Regions from separate parts of the Sporomusa aerivorans genome, predicted to be linked through region 1. Evidence: a T-box and tRNA genes for the amino acid it is inferred to sense, from the RefSeq annotation. Region 1 holds a T-box; the other holds one or more tRNA genes.
The links. A T-box is a leader RNA that pairs with one kind of tRNA and senses whether it is charged. The one in region 1 lies ahead of tyrS (tyrosine--tRNA ligase), so its partner is inferred to be a tRNA-Tyr.

Region 1 (11,781 bases):
ATGGCGAATGCCTATGGCCGGACCGCCGATACATCCGCCTGGACAGGCCATGGCTTCAATAAACTTCGGGGAAATCTCCCGATTGATCAATCCTTCCAATACTTCCAGGCATTTTTCTACTCCATCGGCAACTATTACATCATCACTGTTGTCCTGCGTATGAAATGGCATAACTAATCCACCGGCCACCGGAAAACAGCGGCCTGCAAAAGCTGGTGCAACGGCTGATGGAACAGCTTGCTTCACTACCGGACACAATTCTTGTACGGGCTGTTGTGTTAGCCAGAGTCTTAGCTGCTCGAAGGTTATGACAGCATCCAGTTGGGAATCTAGTGAGCTGCCCTCCCGAATTTTAGCGATGCAAGGACCTGCAAACACCACGAAGGCTTCCTGCCCATACTGTTTTTTTAGCAGTTTAGCATGAGCCAGCATCGGTGATATTACAGGGGCAAGGTTAGGAATCAACTGTGGGTAATATCTTTCGATCGTATTAACAATTACCGGACAGCACGATGAAATGACTGGATCATGCGTTAGATCACCCTTTGAACCGGGCAGTATATAGGTGCCGTAAACTTCTGAAATTATGACAGCGGCCTCGGCCGTTTCAGCGACTGAGTAAATGCCGGCGGCAGTCAGTGACTGAAACAGATTTTCCTGGGTATACTCGGGGAATGCAGCTATATATGAGGGCGCCAGGCTAAGGATTACTTGTTTACCATTCTGGATAGCTGTTGTTAGTTTCTCCAACTGGCAGTCGGCTTGTTTGGCTTCTTGCGGACATTCAATGACACAGCGCCCGCACAAAATGCACCTTTCCTCAATGACGCGGGCATGACCTTTGGCAATGCCGATTGCTTTGACAGGACAAGACCGTACGCAGCGGAAACAGTCCCGGCAATTTACTTTGTGTGTTGTTATAGTGTTAATGGCGTTCTCCCCCTAACACTTTTTCCATAAAAATGTCATAAACTTTTTCTCTGGCAACATTAGTAATAATCTCGTCATTGACCTTAATAACCACACCCTCGGTGCATTTGCCCTGACAAAAGTTTCCTTCAACATCAATTTCACTTTGGACCTGATATTTGTCGATCAAAGCCTTAAAGGCGTTTAACACACTGTAGGCGCCTCGCAGATGACAGGCGCTTCCAAAACAGATTGACAGTTTAAACATAACTACACCTCAATATTTACATGTGAAATAAATCACTTTTGATTATATACTATTTCTTAGATTTATACTAGTCTGAAAATGTTCTCAATAATGTTTTAAAAAGTAAACTAAACTTTCATGTGAACTTAGATGCTCTATAAAGGCGGAAACAAAGTAAAAGCCATGAAGACTAGAAGTTCTTCATGGCTTTTTCACATATTACCTTAGGATTGACTGTTAGTTTTGGTTTCGGGAGCATTATTACCGCCATTGCCATTGAACATATCGTTTTCCAGCGGGAACGGGAACTGGACATACGTATTGGGGACTTCACCGACAACAACGTATTCAGCGATGGGCACCTGCGTGTTAACACTGACGCTTTGACTTACCAATGGGACCACAATACGTATTTGCGTAGTGGCAACCAGATAAACCATGTGCCTGGTTTGATTGATACCGGCTTGTTCAAATTTATCAATGACTTTTACCTGGACTGTCCCCATGGGGATAATCGTAACCGTAATCTTGGGGCCCATACTTGCCAGCAATTGACTGCCAAGTACCTGACCGATGGGAATATGTATTTTTTCTTCGGTTATTTCTTTTAAGGCCTCTTGCACTTTTATGGTTGTATCAGCTCCCAAACGGTTAAACTCCATAGTATTAGGTTGTATCAGCACCACTCTTCCCCGCTCATCCAAAGTAACATTTAGTAGTGTTTTGGGATCAACTGTAAGGCTTACCTGACTGTTGATAACCTTATTAATGGATTGGGTCGCGATGAGGGTTGCTCTTGTTTCGGCTATAGCCATCAGTGTTGGTTTTAAGTGGGTTTCAACCTGCCAGAAAAAGAAAATCAGCAAGCCTATGAGCAATATAGATATAAATGGAAAGAGGTGGATTGTACGTCTGCGCCGTACGGAAAAACGCATGTCGTCCCCCTCCTTAAACACTGTTGCGCAGTATGATTATTATATATATGGGGAAAACCGTTTTTTGGTTACAAAATATGCATATCTGGTATGGAAAATTATATAAATGGTGACTAGGTTCAGATGGGGTTTTAATCCCATCTGAACCTTAGTCGGAATTATCCAGGGACTTAGTCGCTCTTACTACCGCCTGCAGAGGCGGGAGTTTTAGAGCGAGTTAGTCATCGGATAAATAAAAACAGACCTGGTGCAGAATTGCAGCCAGGTCTATTATATTATATTACTCAATAATAATTCGGTGATAGTTTTTCTTGCCTTTGCGTATCAAAAGACTATTATTTTCAAAGAGGTCAGCCGAGAGAATAAAATCCGGATCAGATACTTTGGCATCGCCTATATACAGTCCGCCTTGTTGCACCAGGCGCCGTCCTTCACTTTTGGAAGGAATAATCTTCGTACTTGTAAGAACATCCAACAGCTTTGAACCAATCATCTCTGCAGAAAAGGATACCGTCGGTACATTTTCCAGATTGCCGGCGCCACCAAACAGCGCCTCGGCGGCCTGCTTAGCTTTATCGGCTTCATCCGGACCATGGATAAGTTTGGTAACCTCATAGGCCAGGATTTGTTTGGCGATATTGATTTCCTTATCTTTCAGGCCGCCTAGACGCCTAACCTCCTCCATCGGCAAAAAGGTTAGCAGTGCCAGGCACTTTTCAACATCGGCGTCATCAATGTTGCGCCAGTATTGATAAAAATCATAAGGGGACGTTTTCGCTGCATCCAGCCATAAGGCGCCTTTTTCCGTCTTACCCATTTTGCGCCCGTCACTGGTAGTCAGTAAAGTAAAAGTTAAACCGTAGGCCGGTTTACTTTCCTTACGCCTAATAAGATCGGCTCCGGCCAGAATATTCGACCACTGGTCATCACCACCCATTTGCATGATGCAATTACACCGGCGGTTAAGTTCCAGAAAATCGTAGCCCTGCATGAGCATGTAGTTAAACTCCAGAAAAGACAAGCCTTTATCCATGCGCTGCTTAAAGCATTCGGCCGTCAGCATGCGATTAACCGAGAAGTGTACGCCTATATCCCGCAGAAACTCCACATAGTTGAGATCCAATAACCATTCGGCATTATTTAGCATTAACGCTTTTCCATCCGAAAAGTCAATAAAACGCTGCATTTGCTTTTTGAAACGCTCACCATTATGCTGAATATCCTCAATGGTCAGCATTTTGCGCATATCAGCCTTACCGGAGGGGTCCCCCACCATGGCGGTACCGCCGCCAATTAAACAAATAGGGCGATGACCGGCTTGCTGCATATGGGCCATAACCATCATGCCCAGAAAATGTCCAACATGCAAACTATCGGCCGTAGGGTCAAAGCCAATATAAAAAGTAATTTTTTCTTTAGCCAGCAGTTCTGCAATTTCATCTTCATGCGTTAATTGTTGGACAAATCCACGTTCTTTGAGAATATCTAGTACAGACATCGTTATACGATCCTCCTTGATTGTCCGGATTCATCCCGGTAAATAAATACGGTATTGTGACCTTAATATCAGCGGGAAAGCTTTACAGTTTCTGGCGGGATAGGCTGCGCCGGCCTTTGGCGAGGAAAAAAAGCTGCTGTTGCCCTTATCCGGACGAAAGTTAAACTTCCTATCAGGAAAATAAAACCCGTCCCTGGTCAGGGACGGGTTTTTGCCCGCGGTACCACCCTTGTTGCTATAACAGCCACTCAGTGAAGTTGACAACTTCTTTTCCAGCCATGTAACGGCGGCGCACCGGCACAGCTTACTCGCCTTATAGCTTCAGCCTGCTGCTCATAGGTGTATTCAGTCAGTTTTACCTGCCGGGTTTCACCGTCCCCCGGCTCTCTGAAAAGTTTAGCTGCCCTACTTATCCTAATCATTGCATTTAACATATAATATATTATTTAATATACCGTAACCTAGAATTATTGTCAATTTTAGTCATACTATAGATAAGCGAAAACTTAAAATCATGGAAAAAACCATTCTTCAAGCCGCATTATATCATGGAAGCTCTAATATTGCAAACAGTTAGCAAACAAATACCCTATCTATTGTTTTTTTGTGATATAATGATTAGCGAATCTAATCCTTTTTACTTAATTTCGCCAGACCAATCTAATGCTTTTGCAACTGAATCTGTAGAGGGAGGAAATCATGCAAGATAATAATAATGAAACTAAGGAACCCGGTAGACGGCGACCAAAAAAGAATACTCGAACAGTCACGATAATTGCTGTCCTCGTGTTCCTAGTTATGTTGACGGGAGCCGGCTTAGGTTTTTTAACAGCCAGCATCCATACTATGCCCAGCCTGAAAGGTGAGATACGCCCTGCTGTTTCTTCGCAGATTTTTGACACCAGCGGTAAATTAATTACCACGATACATTCTGTTGAAAACCGCTTGCCTGTTTCTATAAACAAGATACCGAAAAATCTTCAGGATGCCTTTGTTGCAGCCGAAGATGTCCGCTTTTATCAGCATAGCGGCATTGACCCGCGCGGTATTTTGCGCGCTATTTGGTCAAACATGACAGATAGGGGAATTTCGGAAGGCGGCAGTACCATTACGCAGCAGTTGGCCAGGAATGCGCTGCTATCTCAGGAGCAGACAATTAAACGTAAAATCCAGGAAGCCTTCCTATCTTTACAAATTGAGCGACAGTACAGTAAAAATGAAATTTTAGAAATGTATATGAATCAGATTTATTTTGGTCAAGGTGCTTACGGGGTGCAAACAGCAGCCCAGGTTTATTTTGGGAAAAATGTAGAGGATTTGAATCTGGCCGAATGCGCTATGATCGCCGGTATACCGAAAAGTCCCAACTACTACTCACCTTCAAGCAATTTGAAAGCCGCTAAGGAACGCCAGTCTACCGTACTTGACCAGATGGTCAAGTACGGCTACATTGATGCGGTAACAGCTGCTAAAGCCCGGAATACAGAAATAAAACTGGCTAACCGTACAGTTACGAACAACACAACCGCTTCCTATTTCACTGACTATGTAATACAGCAACTTATCGAAAAATACGGCGCGGACGCAGTGTATAAAGACGGCTTAAAAGTGTATACAACGTTAGATCTGGAAATGCAAAAAGCTGCTGAAAGCGCAATGGACGAGTTGCCTACCCGCCGCACCGAAAATGGTATTAAGCAGCCTCAGGGAGCTCTGGTGGCTATCGATCCGCATACCGGACATATTAAGGCAATGGTAGGCGGACGCGGCAACGACCAGTTTAATCGCGCTGTTCTGGCCGAACGACAGCCAGGTTCCGCATTTAAACCGTTTGTCTATTTAGCTGCTATTGAAAGCGGGCTCACACCTGCCAGTATCGTCGATGACAGTCCTGTATCTTTTGGCAGCTGGTCTCCTGTCAATTATGACCGGAAATTTCGCGGGCCGGTAACTATGCGATCTGCGCTTGAGCAGTCGCTTAATGTGGTGACTGTTAAACTTGCCCAGCAGGTCGGTATTGATAAAACTTTATATTATGCGCAACAAATGGGCATTTCCACGCTGGTATTGAAAGGGGATACCAACGACCGTAACCTGGCTATGTCGCTCGGCGGTCTAACCCGTGGCGTTACTCCGCTGGAAATTGCCAGTGCCTACGGTGTCTTGGCCAACAGCGGTATACGGGTAGAACCTACTGCAATTGTTAAAGTTGTCGACCGCAATGGCAAAGTCCTGGAAGAGTACATTCCCAAAGAAAAAGTGGTTGTCAATGAGCGCAGCGCCTACCTGCTTACCAATATGCTGAAGGGCGTTATGACCAACGGTACAGGCACCGGAGCTTATTTTGGCCGTCCGGCAGCCGGTAAAACAGGAACTACCAGTGATTACAAAGATGCCTGGTTTGTGGGCTTTACCCCCGATTTAGTTGCTTCTGTCTGGATTGGTCATGATAACTCAGAGTATCTAAGCGGTGTTACCGGCGGTACTATACCGGCCACTATCTGGCGAAATTTTATGAATACCGCCGCGGCAAAATATGTGGCGCGTGATTTTGTTAAACCTTCCGGTATTGTCGCCGCCAGAGTTTCCGCCAAAGATGGATTGCTCCTGAATGATCCTGAGAATCAGGATGGCCGTACCGAAATTTTTGTAGAAGGCACTCAGCCCACCAAAGTTTCTGCTGTAACCGCCAAAGATGGTAAAGACAACAAGGACGGCAAAGATAAGGATAATAAAGACGGTAAACAAGCGGACTCAACCGGACATAACGGTGACAGTTCCGCCGACATAGAAAAAACCTTACCGCCGCCGCCTGGTAAAAATGATAAGAATTCAGCCATGCCTTTACCGCCGCCGCCACCGCCCAAAGCTAATGATATTGATAAGAAAAATTAATATACCGGTTGTACTTTCTTTTAAAAATGTAAAAAACACGCGTAAAAGTACGCGTGTTTTTTTCTGCTCAAGCATATACTCTAGTAAGACCATTAGCAGGTTGTTATGGTATCCTCTCACAAAGCCAGAATAACAGAATAATAATGATAATAATTATTATCCAACTGTTGACAAACCACCGTCGCCGCCAATCCACGTCCCATTTCAAAGAGTGGTTTTCTTCTTTAATGCAATATATGAATTTTTCTTTTTCAGGGTCATCACTCTGGCAGTTTCTACCGAACCGCCCGTGATTTTCAGGCTGGAAACAAGTCTGCTCCTAAATATAAGCAATAAGATTATAGAGTAGTGTCGTCGCCTTCAAAGAAGAACAAAAGCAGGATTATTATGATAATCCAGATAACGCCAAAACCGCGACCGCCGAATCCACAACGAGACATTTAAACTACCTCCTTAATCATATATATCCTTAATGAGGGCGTAGTTTAGTTTAGCCTGCCCTTCTACTTCAATATATACATTTCAATTTGGAAGTGTTACAGGCACTGCCTACTATTGTCTGCTACTCTTTCTCTACATCGAATAGCCTTCTTATCTGTTTGGGAGCCTCTGAAGCTACTTTAACCGATTGCATAGTATTAGTGATTACATCAGTTATACTCCGTATTTTATCTACAGTAGAAGACATAGAATCAATTCGTCTGTCCATAGAAATGTTTTCAGAAGCCAAAGATAAGATGATTACCATTAATTGAATATTGAAATTCGGGTTTGCTGCTATTTGCCGCAGGAAAGCTGCAGGACCGCGTGATTTGGCATTTTTCGGCGATGGCTTAGCTGGCAAAACGGCTGGTGTATTTTCGGGCGGCTGTTCCTTCTTTTCAGGCGGTTCCTTGGTGGCTTTGTCCGGTCTTTCCGCAGGCGGTTCCCCTGTGTTATGGCGAAATTTTCTCACGCGCATATTTCCACCACCTTCAAATGGTTTTTTCTAATCCAATATATGAAGTACGTTGGGAATTGGTTTCTATTTTAAGTTTGGACACTCACAAAAATTCTGTAACTGAATAAATTAGATAGAAATATAGGAGGTGCGTGACAGTGTTTGAACAGTTTGGCAATATTATGGAAATGGTAAAAAAAGTACAGCAAAATGTGGATAATGCTCAGGATCAGCTCAAACAGGAAAGAGTCGAAGTATCGAGCGGTGATGTTATTAAAATAATCGTCAATGGTCAGCAGGAGCTAATTAGCATTCAACTGAACAGCAAATACCTTACGGCGGAGAATACCGCCTTACTGCAGGATTTGCTACTGGCAACAATAAATAATGCCCTAGCCAAATCACGTGATTTAAATCAAGCTGCGATGAGTAAACTCGCCACAGATTTAAATTTGCCTAAAATTCCCGGCATGTTTTGAGGAGGCGGTCTTATGCCGAATGACACCGATAATATCGGGTCTTCGTCACTGTTACATTCTATAACCCGTATGTTGGATGCCAGTGTGAGCGCTGGCACCGGGATTGACAGTCTTATAACCGTTTTATCATTGCTATGCCTGTTTTCCATAACCAGCCGCAATCAGCCGGTCAACGTACCTCAACAAAATCAGCCCGCGGCTAATAGCAATCCTCTACATAAATTACTGGGGGATCTGACAAAAGGCGCCGAAGGTGGCGGTGGTCTTCCACCAGATGCTTTGATGTCACTGTTGCCTTTGTTAAATAGTCCCCAGCTTAAGTCAAAGCTGAATCCCAGTACAATTGGGAGCGTTTTGGGTTTACTCAATAATCTTGGCGGCGGTGGTTCTTCGCAAGAAAAACCGAAGAGTGAACCCAAAGCTGAATCAAAAGTCGAAGCAAAGCAGGAAGCGCCAAGGCAAACCTCGGAAAATGCAGCGCCGCCTGCCGCGGCGCCAGAGCGGTCTGAAGCGCCGCCAAGGCCTCAGCCGGCGTCAACAAGTAGTGATGATGCAGAAGAACTCGAAGGAAAAAATTACGGCAGGTATTTAAACTGGAAGAATAATTTTTAATTTAAGGTGAGGGAGTTATTACTCCCTCATTTCCTGTTTATAATGATGCCGCCCGCTTACGCAGGAGGCTGCTGGCAGTCATATAAGATATTCAATACCAGTTCAGACAGTCAGTAAGTGTTACAGTTATCTCCTGGTGTTAATCGCCAGGTCATGCACGATTCAGAATGATTAACAAACGGGAATATTCCCGCAGAATTCGTAGAATTATAGAATATAGAATAATGAAGTTTCTAAAACTGTCACTATATTTCGAATTTTTTCTATGGAAAATAGTGGAAATGAACATTGCAACCTGCTATAATAAACTATGACTAGAGTCCTAGTTTTTTGGGACTTTAGTCGAAGAAGAGGCAAGGTGGTGTCAATAATTTATGGATTCACGCATAAATTCTCTCATAGAAGAATTAGCCGATATCGGTTATCTACCTCATCAGTTAAATACTATATTAGAGGAAGCTATTGATAAGGGCAATCTGGAAAATATGTCCCAATCCCAGATAGAACATGTTGTAAGTTACTTAAACGAATATATTGCATTCGCCCGGAAATGTAAGTCGAAAAAAATTTAATTACTGCGAAAGAGCAAACTTAACTTTTATATAAAATAATTATCCATATTTTTCATCAGCTTTTTAGCTAGAGAAGTCTTGCCTAATAATACCGCGCTTGCTCTCATTGGGATATTATCCTAAAGATCGGCGTCCCGGCTGGGCGGACAAATAATAAACGGGGGTTCACTCTGAAGTGAACCCCCGTTTATTATTTAGGACCGGTCAAAAAAGGGACTTTTACCGGAAACGCTGAGCGGGATACCGTAAGCGATTTTTACATCATCATCGAATATTGCAAGGTTTAATGCAGCACGGCCTATTGAAAACATGATCCGGTTATCAATATGATGCTCTGCAGCAACGGCCGCAGCAGAGCTGACGGCAATTCCCAAATCACCAATGCTTATAGCGCATAAGCCCGATTTTTCAGTGTTTTCCTTACAGTTATTAAAGCCGCAGTAACCGCATGGATTTACGCCCATCGGCTTAACCTTCTGGCCTAATAAAACAGCCAACTGTGTCTTTTCCAGGCAGTTTGCGTCACGATCGAAAAACTGTGCACCGCTTTCCTTCGCGATTCTTTTCATTTCTTCAACCAGCTGATCTTTTGCCCTGCCTTTTACCACCAATACTACCAGATTGTCAATCCCACGCCCTTTCGGCGCTGTGCGGGCCGCGGCACACATGAGCTCAGCTACCTGCTCGACAGCCCGTTGCTCGAGTTCTTTCCCCTGAATGATCATTTTTCTCTCCCCCAGTCATTTTTTTGTTGAAATAAACAATCTAAATACTAAGCTAATTTAGCTACAGTTGCCCCTGTACCGCCTTCATTAAGCTCGGCTACACGAACAGCCGCAACATGCGGATGATTGGCAAGATACTCTTTTACTCCTTTGCGGAGCGCCCCTGTGCCCTTGCCATGGATAATAAGAACCTCATTCAGCCCTGACAGTAAAGCTTCATCGATATATTTATCAAGCTCCAGTTCCGCTTCTTCTATTGTCAGACCGCGAATATCAATCTGTCTTTTTGCAGCCGCGACCCTACCCACAGTAACCTTTTGGCTTACCGGCAATTTTTGCGGCTTTGAGGCTTCGTCCAGCAACCGGCAGGAACCTAATGGTACCGTGAGCTTTAATATGCCCATTTGCACTGTCACCTCTAGACCATTTACAGCAATTATTTCTCCTTTTTGTTTTAATGTTGAGACATAAACCTGCATTCCCGGCTTAATCATACCGGCCGCAAAATCCAAGTCGGCCGGCTCTTTGAGGTCAAATTCCTGCACTTCGCTGCTGCTGGCCTTTAACCTTCGCCTGGCATCTTCAATTGCGTTTTGCCGATGTCTACTGCTATGCTCAGAGAATTGAGCCTTCAGTTCAGTAATAATCTCCTCTGCATTTCTTCTGGCCTGGCGGATTACAGCTGCCGCTTCCTCTTGCGCTTTTGCCAATACTGCTGTACGTTTTTCAGTAAGTGTACGTTCCTGCTCGGCGACTTTTTCTTTGGTTCTGGTTAATGCCTGTTCGATGCGCGAAATCTCATCAAGCCGGGAAGTAAATGACTTCTTCTGCTCTTCCAAAGCCTGAAGAACAGTTTCAAAATCGGCATGTTCCTTATTAATTAATTCTTTGGCACGGTTAATAATGTTATGTGACAATCCCAGGCGGTGACTTATGGCAAATGCGTTACTGCTCCCGGGAATGCCGATAAGCAGCTTATATGTGGGGCGCAATGTTTGTATATCAAATTCTACGCTCGCATTTTCAATACCATGTCTGGTATAGGCAAATGTCTTTAATTCGCTATAGTGGGTTGTAGCTATTGTTTTCGCACCAATTTTGTGCATGTACTCAAGAATGGACATAGCCAGGGCCGCACCTTCGCTGGGGTCGGTGCCGGCGCCAATTTCATCAATAAGCACTAAATCATTAGCGCCGACTTTTTTTAAAATGCCAACTAAATTGGTCATATGGCCGGAGAATGTGCTGAGACTTTGTTCGATGCTCTGCTCGTCGCCAATATCTGCAAAAATCTGACCGATAACTGTTATTTCCGAATCAACTGCCGCCGGAATGAATAAGCCGGCCTGAGTCATAAGCGCAAACAATCCAACTGTTTTTAAGGTAACAGTTTTACCGCCAGTATTAGGGCCGGTAATGAGCAACGTGGTAAAATGCCGGCCAAGATGGACATCGATGGGAACAACCTGCTCTTCAGGAATAAGCGGGTGCCGGGCTTGTATCAGGTTAATATAGCCGCGGTTATTGAGGATCGGTCTGGTAGCCCTGAGATCAATACTGAGTTTAGCTTTGGCAAAAACAAAATCCAGGTGAGCCAACACAGCTATATTATCCTCGATCATGCCGGCAACTTTGGCGATCTGCCCGGATACTACTGCTAGAATACGCTCAATTTCATTTCTTTCCGCCGACATTAATTGCTTAATATCATTATTCAGGTTGACTATAGCAATTGGCTCGATAAATAAGGTTGCACCACTGGCGGACTGATCGTGGACAATGCCGGGAAAATTATGACGGTGTTCCTGCTTAATCGGGATTACATAGCGGTCGCCGCGCATGGTGACCAAAGCATCCTGAAAGTACTTTTGCTGTTCTCCGGAACGCAAAATACTGTCCAGTTTCTCCTTTACCCGGCTTTGGGCCTGTTTGATTTCCCGGCGCAGCTTTAGAAGCTCACTGCTGGCAT
Region 2 (11,781 bases), 2.9 Mb from region 1:
CCGGGCTTTAACTTTGTATTAAATTTTTTAATTTTTTACGGGATATTTAGTCGAAATATGGTAAAATAGTAACATCGTGCTATCGGAGGGAAATTATGAAAAAGCAACGGTTCTATTTTTGCCCCAAGTGTGGCGGCAAATTAAATTATCGCCAGGTTGGTGAGCGTGAGCGTCTGGTCTGTGAATCGTGCGGTTATACGATGTATGAGAATCCGATTGTTGGCGTGGCGGCTATTATCCGGAAAGACAGGGAGATTTTGCTGGGACGGAGAGCCGCAAACGCCAGTTTCCCCGGCTTGTGGTGCATACCGTGCGGCTATGTTGAATATGATGAGGATATCCGTGATGCTGTCAGGCGGGAGTTTCTTGAGGAGACCGGCTTAATTATCGAACCAGGAAAAGTATACACGGTCTTATCAAACTTTCATAATCCGTCGGTCCATACTGTTGGCGTGTGGTTTGAAGCAGAAATCAGAGGGGGCGTTCTTCAGCCGGGTGATGATTTGGACCGGGTAGCCTATTTTCCGTTAGATAGAGTACCTGAGCTGGCATTCCCGACTGATGGTCAGGTTATTGCCATGCTGCAGGTGGATAGAACTAACGAAGGAGAATGACGTTGAGCGATAATATAATTGCTGTAGTTATAGGCGTAGTTGAAGGTTTGACAGAATTTTTGCCGGTATCGTCGACCGGGCATATGATTTTGGTAGGCTCATTACTTGGTTTTGAAGGCGAAAAAGCCAGCGTGTTTGAAGTATTTATCCAGCTTGGGGCTATTTTGTCGGTGTTTATTCTCTACCGGGATAAATTTTTGGCGATGCTTAAACCGCAAAGCCTCCGTGTTTATGGTGGCGGCCTGACGGCTCTGCATGTTCTGGTCGGTATAGTACCGGTCATGGGGATCGGCTATCTGTTACACAAACCCATCAAAACTTTTCTGTTTGCGCCGCAGACGGTAATCGTTGGCCTGGTAGCAGGGGCTGTGCTTATGCTGGTGGCTGAAAAGGCAGCTAAACGTCCGGTAACACGCAGTGTAGACAACATGACGCTAAGTCAGGCATTTTGGGTAGGCTTGTTTCAAATTTTATCCCTGTGGCCCGGATTTTCCCGCTCGGGTTCAACAATTGCCGGAGGGCTCTTTTTGGGGATGAGTCGCACCGCGGCTGCTGAATTTTCATTTATTATCGCCGTTCCCATCATGCTGGTGGCCTGCATATATGATTTACTGAAGATATGGGATCAATTAGGCAGCAGTGACCTTCTGATGTTTGCTATTGGCTTTGGTGTTGCGTTTGTTACGGCCTATATTTCAATAGTGTGGTTTTTGCGGTTCCTGAATAATTCCACGCTGGCGTCTTTTGCCTACTATCGCTTTATTATTGCGGGTGTGTCGTATTATTACTTTTTCGGGCGGTAAAGAGGCACATTAATGACGTGTACATCTTCAAGTTCAAGTCTATTTTCACCATTACGCTTATAGTTCATAGGAGGTAGCGCAATATGGACGCAAAATTAATTAATCCTTTTTTGGAGGCAGTGACAACCATTCTGCCGCAATTAGGCTTTAAGGAAATCAACCGGGGTGGAATCAGCGTAAAAGAGCAGATGCTGGAAAGTCATGGCGTGACTGTTCTTATTGGCATTACCAAAGGAGTCCAGGGAAATGTGGCCTACAATATGTCGGCAGATACCGCCAAAAAGGTTGCCTCAACCATGATGATGGGGATGCCGATCTGTGAAATAGACGACATGGCCCAGAGCGCTATTTCGGAAATGGTTAATATGGTTACGGCCAATGCCGCTATAAACTTTGAAAAGTTGGGAATGGTGGTGGACATTTCGCCGCCTAGTATGGTTGTGGGTTCAGCCTGCAGTGTGCGGGTAAGCAGCAGTAAGTATTTGGCGCTCAATCTGATGGTGGATTCAGAACTCATTGAACTGAATATCGGGTTAGGTTCCTAAATAGAAAAATGTCTACTCAGCCAAGATTATATGGGGAAAATAACCAAACAAAAAGATGTTGACATAGATTGTGGATTATTATATAATGAATTTTGTCACTGAGGCACGGTTCTCGTGAGACGATGCTGGCGTAGCTCAATTGGTAGAGCAGCTGACTTGTAATCAGCAGGTTGTGGGTTCAATTCCTATCGCCAGCTCCATTAAGCAGTGAGCCAGGTTTTTAGGAGCGATAGCAACGCGAAACCTGTGCGAATCGCTTAGTTCCAAGCGGCAGTGCGGAACATCCTAATACCCATTAATTCTGGAGGGATTCCCGAGTGGCTAAAGGGAGCAGACTGTAAATCTGCCGTCTTTGACTTCGGTGGTTCGAATCCACCTCCCTCCACCAATAACATCGCGGGGTGGAGCAGTTGGTAGCTCGTCGGGCTCATAACCCGAAGGTCACAGGTTCAAGTCCTGTCCCCGCAACCATGATACTATCGCTTCGCTTATGTAAAACTCGATTTTATAAAGCGAAGCTTTATAAAGAATAAACATACCCATCTTATCTGCGATAAGCCAGCATTGACTCAAAGCCGCAAAACGGCTTAGTAGTACTCAGATGCTAGGCGGAAACGAGTACGCGTACTGGGAAGTACGTCGGAGGGAGCGCACGCAGTGACAACAACGCAGATGGGTGCTAATAAGTCGTTTTGCTTGTGCTGGTGTAGCTCAGTTGGCAGAGCGTATCCTTGGTAAGGATAAGGTCACCGGTTCAATCCCGGTCACTAGCTCCATTTATATTTAAATATGGCGGCGTAGCTCAGTTGGCTAGAGCATGCGGTTCATACCCGCAGTGTCCGGGGTTCAAGTCCCTGCGCCGCCACCAAAAAAACCTTACAGTTAATCTGTAAGGTTTTTTTCGTTTTGCCGCCTGACTTAGCAGGAATTTTATACCCCAGATAGAATAATCTAGTTTTGTAAAGTAAACACGGCTTGTGCCGAGCGACAGCGAAGGCAGAAGTCGATGTTGCCCTTACACCCGAAAGCGGTGTAAAGTAAACACGGCTTGTGCCGAGCGACAGCGAAGGCGGAAGTCTGATGTTACCCTTACACCCGAAAGCGGTGTAAAGTAAACACAGCTTATGCCGAGCGGCAGCGAAGGCGGAAACTGTTGCTGGCCCCTGTGGCTAAGCCGGTTGTACAGGGTAATCGACTTAATGCCGAGCAATAGCGAGAGCTTGCCTGGATATAATAAAGTAGACTAATACAAGTGAGGATAATTAAGGAGGTAACACAGAATTGGCTAAGAAAAAGTTTGAAAGAAACAAACCCCACGTTAACATTGGCACCATCGGTCACGTTGACCATGGCAAGACTTCACTGACTGCCGCGATCACTATGACCCTGGCCAAACATGGCGGCGCTGAGTTCATGGCCTATGACCAAATCGACAAAGCCCCGGAAGAAAGAGAACGCGGTATCACCATCAACACCGCTCACGTTGAGTATGAAACCCCGGCTCGTCACTATGCTCACGTTGACTGCCCGGGCCATGCTGACTATGTTAAAAACATGATCACCGGTGCTGCTCAGATGGACGGCGCTATCCTCGTTGTATCGGCTGCTGACGGCCCGATGCCGCAAACCCGTGAACACATTCTTCTGTCCCGCCAGGTAGGCGTTCCTGCTATGGTTGTATTCTTAAACAAAGCCGACCTGGTAGACGATGCTGAACTGATGGAACTGGTAGAAATGGAAGTTCGCGAGCTCTTGTCCAGCTATGAATTCCCTGGCGACGACATCCCTGTAGTCAGCGGTTCTGCCGTAAAAGTACTTAACTGCGGCTGCGCAAAACGCGAATGCGAATGGTGCGGCAAAATCCATGACCTCATGGATCAAGTAGACGCATACATCCCGACGCCGGAACGCGCTACCGACAAGCCTTTCTTAATGCCTGTCGAGGACGTATTCACCATCACCGGCCGTGGTACAGTAGCAACCGGCCGTGTAGAACGTGGCGTAATCAAAGTAAGTGATACCGTCGAAATCGTCGGTATGACCGATAAACCGAAATCCACCGTAGTAACCGGCGTGGAAATGTTCCGTAAGCTTCTTGACCAAGCCGTAGCCGGCGACAACATCGGCGCTCTCTTGCGCGGTGTAGAGCGTAAAGAAATCGAGCGCGGTCAAGTTCTTGCCAAACCCGGTTCCATTAAACCGCACACCAAATTCAAAGGCGAAGTATACGTACTGTCCAAAGAAGAAGGCGGCCGTCATACTCCGTTCTTCACCAACTATCGTCCGCAGTTCTACTTTAGAACAACCGACGTAACCGGTGTTGTAAATCTGCCTGAAGGTGTAGAAATGGTTATGCCTGGCGACAACATTCAAATGAGCATTGAACTCATCACCCCGATCGCTATTGAAGAAGGTCTCCGTTTCGCTATCCGCGAAGGCGGCCGTACTGTTGGCGCCGGCGTTGTAACTGCAGTTACCGAGTAGCGAGAGTTCTGCAGAATAAGTAGAACTGGTATAAAGTGAATTTAATGGTGTATAATAGATAAAGCGGGGGGATAAGCCCCTGCTTTATTATTGGCTGGCATACCCGAGCCTGTGGGCTATTGACATGCTGATATAATTATGATAAATTGTATTAGTGACATTTTAAAAAAAGATTGTCAGACAATAGACCGAAGTGCTATATTTACTGGTAAGAGAGGTGTAACAGGATGCGCAACGCGGTAACATTGGCCTGCACAGAATGCAAACAACGCAATTATCAGACCAATAAAAACAAGAAAAACGACCCGGATAGATTAGAGTTCAACAAATACTGCAAGTTCTGCAAAAAGCAGACTCCGCACAAAGAAACAAAGTAAGGTGCGCAGTATTTTGTTAGCCTAAGAGTAGGGGTGTAGCTCAATTGGTAGAGTAGCGGTCTCCAAAACCGTTGGTTGCGGGTTCGATTCCTGCCGCCCCTGCCAAAATGTACGCACAGGATGTGAGAAAAATGGCCGCCCAGGAAACAACTGTCCAGACGAATACATCGCGCTGGAAGAAATTCTTGCGGGAAGTAAAAGCTGAACTAAAAAAAGTAACATGGCCGGGCAAACAAGAGCTTATTTCCTTCACTGGAATTGTATTTGTGACGGTTGCAGTTGTTGCGGCTCTAATTTGGGTGATTGATACATCTTTCACTCAATTGCTAAAGGCTATCATCAAGTAGACTAGGGGGGTGGGGGGCGTCTTACGTCCCTTGAGGCTATGGAATCCGAAAAACTCGAGAAAAAATGGTATGTTATCCATACATATTCCGGTTATGAAAACAAAGTAAAAGCCAATCTGGAGAAAAAAGTTCACTCCATGGGAATGGAGAATGAAGTTTTCCGGGTGCTTGTGCCCATGGAAGATGAAGTGGAAATAAAAGATGGCAAGAAGAAAATTGCCAAAAAGAAAGTTTTCCCCGGATATGTTCTGGTAGAAATGATTGTCACTGACCGTTCCTGGTATGTTGTTCGCAATACACCGGGTGTTACCGGTTTTGTCGGGTCGGGAACCAAGCCTATTCCGCTGAGCGAAAGTGAAGTCAAGCACATCCTCAAGTCTATGGGTATCGAAGAGGCCAAACCGAAAATAGATATTGAGCTCAATCAACTGGTACGTATCACTTCAGGTGCTTTTGAAAACTGGTCTGCCACTGTGATTGATATAAACCCCGATCGTGGCAAACTGAAAGTGCTTGTCAACATGTTTGGTCGTGAAACACCGGTCGAGCTTGATTTTACGCAAATTGCGAAAGTTGATTAAGGAGGTGTAATATAAATGGCTAAGAAGGTTGTAAAACTTGTAAAACTGCAAGTTCCCGCTGGTAAGGCTACTCCGGCGCCTCCCGTAGGTCCGGCGCTTGGTCAAGCTGGTGTCAATATCATGGCTTTTGTTAAAGAGTTTAACGAAAGAACAGCCCAACAAGCAGGTTTGATTATCCCGGTTGAGATTACGGTATTTGAGGATAGATCATTTACCTTTATCACTAAAACGCCGCCTGCCGCTATTCTTCTCAAAAAAGCCGCCGGTATTGAAACTGCATCTGGTGAACCTAACAAAAAGAAGGTTGCCAAAGTTAAACGCGACAAGGTTAAGGAAATTGCCGAGTCCAAAATGCAGGATCTTAATGCAGCCAGCGTAGAAGCCGCTATGCGGATGATCGAGGGTACTGCCCGCAGTATGGGCATTGAGATTGTAGACTAATAGTGTCTCGTCTCATGTGGGAGGACTAAGTGCTTCCGTTATTACCACAAAGGAGGAAAACTAGATGCCTAAACATGGTAAAAAGTATATCGAGGCCGCTAAACTTGTTGATCTTGACAAGCTGTATGATCCAGAAGAAGCGGTAGAACTTGTTAAGAAAACAGCTAGCGCCAAGTTTGATCAAACTATAGAAGTTGCTGTCAAACTGGGTGTTGACCCGAAACATGCTGATCAGCAGGTGCGTGGTGCTGTTGTCCTTCCCTTTGGTACAGGTAAAACCAAGCGAGTGCTGGTTTTCGCCAAAGGTGAAAAAGCTAAAGAAGCTGAAGCTGCCGGTGCAGACTTTGTCGGCGCTGAAGATATGGTGGAAAAAATCCAGGGTGGCTGGACTGATTTTGATGTTGCAGTAGCTACGCCGGATATGATGGGATTGGTTGGCCGTCTTGGTAAAATCCTCGGCCCCAAAGGCTTAATGCCTAACCCCAAAGTAGGTACTGTTACGCTTGATGTAACCCGTGCCATTAATGAAATCAAAGCCGGTAAGATTGAATACCGCACCGATAAAGCAGGCAATATCCATGCTCCTATTGGCAAGGTATCTTTCGATAGCGAAAAACTGCTCAAAAACTTCCAAACCCTGATTGATACATTGATTAAGGTTAAACCCGCAGCGGCTAAAGGCCAGTATATGCGGAATATCTCCTTAAGCTCAACAATGGGTCCTGGTGTAAGAGTTAACCCGCTCAAGGCTCCCGGCAAAAAAGAATAGCTCCGCTAGGCTGTAGACAGTAGGTTGTTTTGTAAAAGCGTCGCGAACGCTTTCCTGCCGAGGCCGGGGATTTGCAGCGTGTAACTGTAACTTGAGTTTACGCGGCCTCCGGTGTCTATGCCGTGAGGCCGCTTTTAATTTTCGATTGTTTTTGAACGTTCATTGTGCCGTTCCGTTTTAGCGGGATTAAACTTTGAGCATTCCTAAGCAGTCAGGCGATTATTTGTAAGGAGGTGTAAATTAATGGCTGTAACTCAAGAAAAAATCCAAACAGTTGCCGATATTAAAGAAAAGCTCAGCACTACCAAAGGTGCGGTTTTGACTAACTACCGTGGTCTGACTGTGGCTCAGGACACCAAACTTCGCCGCAAGCTGCGTGAAGCAGGCGTAGAGTACAAGGTATTTAAAAATACCATGACTCGCATTGCTGCTAAAGAAGCTGGCATCGAAGGTCTTGATCCTTATCTTGAAGGACCGACTGCTATCGCAATTTCATATACCGATCCTGTCGCTCCGGCCAAAGTAATTTCCGAATTTGTAAAAGAAAACAAATTACAGGCTCTGGAAGTAAAAGCCGGCTTAGTTGAAGGTAAAGTTATCGACGCTAACGGTGTTAAAGCTCTGTCCAACCTGCCGCCGCGCGAAGTTCTTATTTCGCAGGTTCTGGCTGGTTTCCAGGCTCCTATCGCTGGTTTTGTCAACGTACTTTCCGGTACTATGCGCAATCTGGTATATGCGCTTGAAGCTGTACGCAAGCAAAAAGAATCTGCGTAACTAAAAAAACAAATTTAAATGAAAGTTTATGGAGGTATTTTAAAATGACTAAAGAACAAATTATGGAAGCCATTGAGCAAATGACTGTGCTCGAACTTTCCGAGCTGGTAAAAGCTCTCGAAGAAAAATTCGGCGTATCTGCTGCTGCTCCTGTAGCTGTAGCTGCTGCTCCTGCTGCTGGCGGCGCTGCTCCTGCTGCTGAAGAACAAACTGAGTTTGACGTAATCCTCACCAACGCTGGCGCTGCTAAAATCAACGTTATTAAAGTTGTACGCGAAGTTACCGGCCTTGGCCTCAAAGAAGCCAAAGATCTGGTTGACGGTGCTCCTAAGCCTGTTAAAGAAAAAATCTCCAAAGCTGACGCTGAAGCTCTCAAAGCTAAACTTACTGAAGCTGGCGCAACTGTCGAAGTTAAGTAATTTTAACTTAATTACTGGTAAGGAGCACCTCTGCAGGTGCTCCTTCTTATTATTTACGGACAGCAAGAACCTTCTGCCGAATAAAACAATAGAGGCCGGCGCTTCGCCAACCATCTATTATAAAAAAACATACATTTTTGGTTAATCTTTCTTGACATAGCAAAAAATGTGTGATACCATTATATATCGCCGTACATGTTTATATTGCTATATCTTAGCAGCCTTTTTCATTTTGTGCTGTATAAATAATGGAATGGCAGGAAATAGTAATATAATGGAGGATGAATCGTTTTTCATCGAAAAAAAAAGCAAGGTCCTTACCTAAGATATAGAGCCTTGCTTTGTTTTGTATTTATTTTAAACATTTAACTGCTGACTTAGTATTTGCAGAATTCCGTCAGGTTATCCGGCGCAATTAACGCAATGTGTCAGCGCAAAATGGCTAAGGGGTGAAGGGGTTAATGTTTAATCCTGTTCCGGTGGGCAAAAGGTTCAGGTATAGTTACGCCAAAATTGAAGAAGTGCTGGACATGCCCAACCTTATCGAGATCCAGAAGAATTCGTACAACTGGTTTCTTAAGGAAGGCTTACAGGAGATATTCCGCGATATTTCTCCTATCCAGGACTTTACTGGCAACCTGGTCCTGTCTTTTGAAAACTTTACACTGGGCGAACCTAAATACGATGTTGAAGAATGCAAAGAGCGGGATGTAACCTATGCCGCTCCGCTTCGCGTCAGCGTCCGGCTGTACAACAAAGAGACACAGGAAATCAAAGAGCAAGAAGTATTTATGGGCGATTTTCCGCTTATGACCGACAATGGTACGTTTATTATCAATGGTGCTGAACGCGTTATTGTCAGCCAGTTGGTGCGTTCGCCAGGTGTTTATTATGGCGAAACAATCGATACTACCGGTAAAAAACTATACAATGCTACCGTTATTCCTAACCGTGGCGCATGGCTTGAATTGGAAACGGATGCCAACGATGTTGTGTCGGTGCGGGTTGACCGTACGCGGAAACTGCCGGTTACGGTCCTCATCCGCGCGTTGGGCTTTGTCTCCAATGGCGTTATTTCCGAGCTCTTTAATGATGATGTACGTATCCGGGCGACGCTGGAACGGGATAACAGCGACTCAAGGGAAGAAGCCCTTGTAGAAATATATAAGCGGCTGCGTCCGGGTGAACCGCCAACGGTCGAAAATGCCGCTCAGCTTTTGGAATCACTGTTTTTTGATCCCAAACGCTATGACTTAGCGACTGTCGGTCGTTATAAACTCGGCAAAAAGCTTGGCTGGCGCCGGCGTCTGCTGGGGAAAACATTGGGCCAGTCGCTTGCTGATAAAGAAACCGGGGAAATTGTCGTCGAAGAAGGCACTGTGCTGGAGGATCGTATCCTTGACCGTATTGCCGCCGCAAAAATATTTGACGGTCCGGGGATGCATCAAGCCTGGATTAAGCAAAAAGACGGCACCCCTGTCAAACTTACGCTCAACTCAATACTGCCGTTCACTCATCGCACCATTACGAAAGAGGATATCATTGCTTCCATTAGCTATCTTCTTAATTTAATGGACGGACACGGCACCACTGACGATATTGACCACTTAGGCAACCGGCGCTTGCGTTCTGTCGGCGAACTGCTCCAGAACCAGTTCCGTATCGGTCTGGCCCGGATGGAAAGAGTTGTTAAGGAACGCATGACCATCCAGGACATAGATGTAATTACGCCGCAGGCGTTGATTAACATCAGGCCGGTTGTAGCCGCCATCAAAGAATTTTTTGGTTCCAGCCAGTTGTCGCAATTTATGGATCAGACCAATCCGCTGGCTGAGCTTACTCATAAACGACGTCTCAGCGCCCTCGGCCCGGGAGGCTTAAGCCGTGAACGCGCCGGCTTTGAAGTCCGTGACGTTCACCATTCCCACTATGGCCGGATGTGCCCGATTGAGACGCCGGAAGGACCGAACATCGGTCTTATCGGTTCCCTTTCTACTTTTGCCCGGATTAACGAGTTTGGTTTTATTGAAACACCTTACCGTAAAGTTAATAGGCTGGAGCACAAGGTAACCGATGAAGTTATGTATTTGACAGCCGATGAAGAGGACGAAATGATCATCGCCCAGGCGAACGAAATCCTCGATGAAAACGGCTGGTTCAAAGAAGCGCGTGTAATCTGCCGTTACAGGCACGAAACCTTAGTAGTGCCTGCTGAAAAAGTAGACTATATGGACGTCTCGCCAAAACAGGTAGTGTCCATTGCAACAGCCATGATTCCATTCTTGGAAAATGACGACGCCAACCGGGCCCTCATGGGTGCTAATATGCAGCGTCAGGCTGTACCGCTCTTAAAAACACAGGCGCCGCTTGTCGGTACCGGTATGGAATACAAGGCGGCCCGTGACTCCGGCGTTGTAATTTTAGCTAAAAATGCCGGTGTTGTTGAAAAAGTAACGGCAACCGATATCCACATCCGCACCGATAAAGGCGGATTAGATACGTATAAAATGCTTAAGTATCTTCGTTCCAACCAGGGAACCTGCATTAACCAAAAACCGATCGTCTATAAAGGTGAGCAAATCGTCAAAGGGCAAGTGCTGGCTGACGGTCCTTCCACCGACAAAGGCGAATTGGCGCTGGGCTATAATGTACTGGTAGCCTTTATGCCTTGGGAAGGTTATAACTACGAGGATGCCATTTTGCTTAGCCAGGATTTGGTTAAGGAGGATGTCTTTACATCCATACATATTGAGGAATATGAATGTGATGCCCGCGATACTAAACTGGGACCGGAAGAAATTACCCGCGACATCCCCAACGTGGCTGAAGATGTGCTGCGCGACCTGGATGACCGCGGCATTATCCGGGTTGGCGCCGAAGTCCGCCCCGGTGATATTCTGGTCGGAAAAGTTACTCCCAAGGGTGAAACAGAACTTACGGCTGAAGAACGGCTGCTCAGGGCCATATTTGGTGAAAAAGCCCGTGAAGTTCGTGATACCTCGCTGAGAGTACCTCACGGCGAAGCAGGTAAGATCGTTGATGTAAAAGTCTTCACCCGGGAAAACGGTGATGAACTGCCACCGGGAGTCAACCAGCTGGTACGCTGCTATATCGCCCAAAAGCGGAAAATCTCCGAAGGCGACAAAATGGCGGGCCGTCATGGTAATAAAGGGGTAGTTTCCCGGATTATGCCCCGGGAAGATATGCCGTTTTTACCTGATGGCACACCGGTGCAGATTGTGCTCAATCCGCTGGGTGTACCGTCGCGTATGAACATCGGTCAGGTACTGGAAACTCACTTAGGCCGTGCAGCCGCCGCTATCGGTATGCAGGTGAAAATGGGCGATCCTACTTTGGTCGACAGGCTAAAAGAGGTTAACTATAACATCGAGAAGCACGGACTGCCCAAACCGGATATTGCCGGCGTTCATTTAGCAACTCCGGTTTTTGACGGAGCAACGGAAACTGAAGTCATCAAGACGCTGAAGGCTGCCGGTCTTTCGGAAGACGGCAAAACAGAACTTTTCGACGGCAGAACAGGCGAACCCTTTGACAATCATGTTACTGTCGGCTATGTGTATATGCTCAAGCTGGCTCACTTGGTTGACGATAAAATTCATGCCCGCT

Region 2: it has a tRNA-Tyr gene. The T-box ahead of tyrS (tyrosine--tRNA ligase) is inferred to sense a tRNA for this amino acid. The anticodon was not compared.

What each region holds. Positions count from the first base shown of each region.
Region 1 is NZ_CP156926.1:3,351,938-3,363,718, reverse strand. It holds gene SATMO3_RS15945 ([Fe-Fe] hydrogenase large subunit C-terminal domain-containing protein) at 1-921, opposite strand, end outside; gene SATMO3_RS15940 ((2Fe-2S) ferredoxin domain-containing protein) at 926-1,177, opposite strand; gene yunB (sporulation protein YunB) at 1,381-2,091, opposite strand; gene tyrS (tyrosine--tRNA ligase) at 2,372-3,589, opposite strand; T-box leader at 3,786-4,020, opposite strand; gene SATMO3_RS15925 (transglycosylase domain-containing protein) at 4,289-6,484, shown strand; gene SATMO3_RS15920 (hypothetical protein) at 7,047-7,445, opposite strand; gene SATMO3_RS15915 (YbaB/EbfC family nucleoid-associated protein) at 7,583-7,903, shown strand; gene SATMO3_RS15910 (hypothetical protein) at 7,916-8,515, shown strand; gene SATMO3_RS15905 (hypothetical protein) at 8,890-9,087, shown strand; gene SATMO3_RS15900 (ferredoxin domain-containing protein) at 9,282-9,812, opposite strand; gene SATMO3_RS15895 (endonuclease MutS2) at 9,860-11,781, opposite strand, start outside.
Region 2 is NZ_CP156926.1:443,111-454,891, forward strand. It holds gene SATMO3_RS01955 (NUDIX domain-containing protein) at 96-614, shown strand; gene SATMO3_RS01960 (undecaprenyl-diphosphate phosphatase) at 611-1,417, shown strand; gene SATMO3_RS01965 (chemotaxis protein CheX) at 1,501-1,962, shown strand; tRNA gene SATMO3_RS01970 (tRNA-Thr) at 2,087-2,162, shown strand; tRNA gene SATMO3_RS01975 (tRNA-Tyr) at 2,266-2,350, shown strand; tRNA gene SATMO3_RS01980 (tRNA-Met) at 2,358-2,433, shown strand; tRNA gene SATMO3_RS01985 (tRNA-Thr) at 2,663-2,738, shown strand; tRNA gene SATMO3_RS01990 (tRNA-Met) at 2,754-2,830, shown strand; gene tuf (elongation factor Tu) at 3,244-4,446, shown strand; gene rpmG (50S ribosomal protein L33) at 4,674-4,823, shown strand; tRNA gene SATMO3_RS02005 (tRNA-Trp) at 4,853-4,928, shown strand; gene secE (preprotein translocase subunit SecE) at 4,955-5,170, shown strand; gene nusG (transcription termination/antitermination protein NusG) at 5,209-5,751, shown strand; gene rplK (50S ribosomal protein L11) at 5,767-6,192, shown strand; gene rplA (50S ribosomal protein L1) at 6,257-6,961, shown strand; gene rplJ (50S ribosomal protein L10) at 7,205-7,735, shown strand; gene rplL (50S ribosomal protein L7/L12) at 7,780-8,154, shown strand; gene rpoB (DNA-directed RNA polymerase subunit beta) at 8,616-11,781, shown strand, end outside.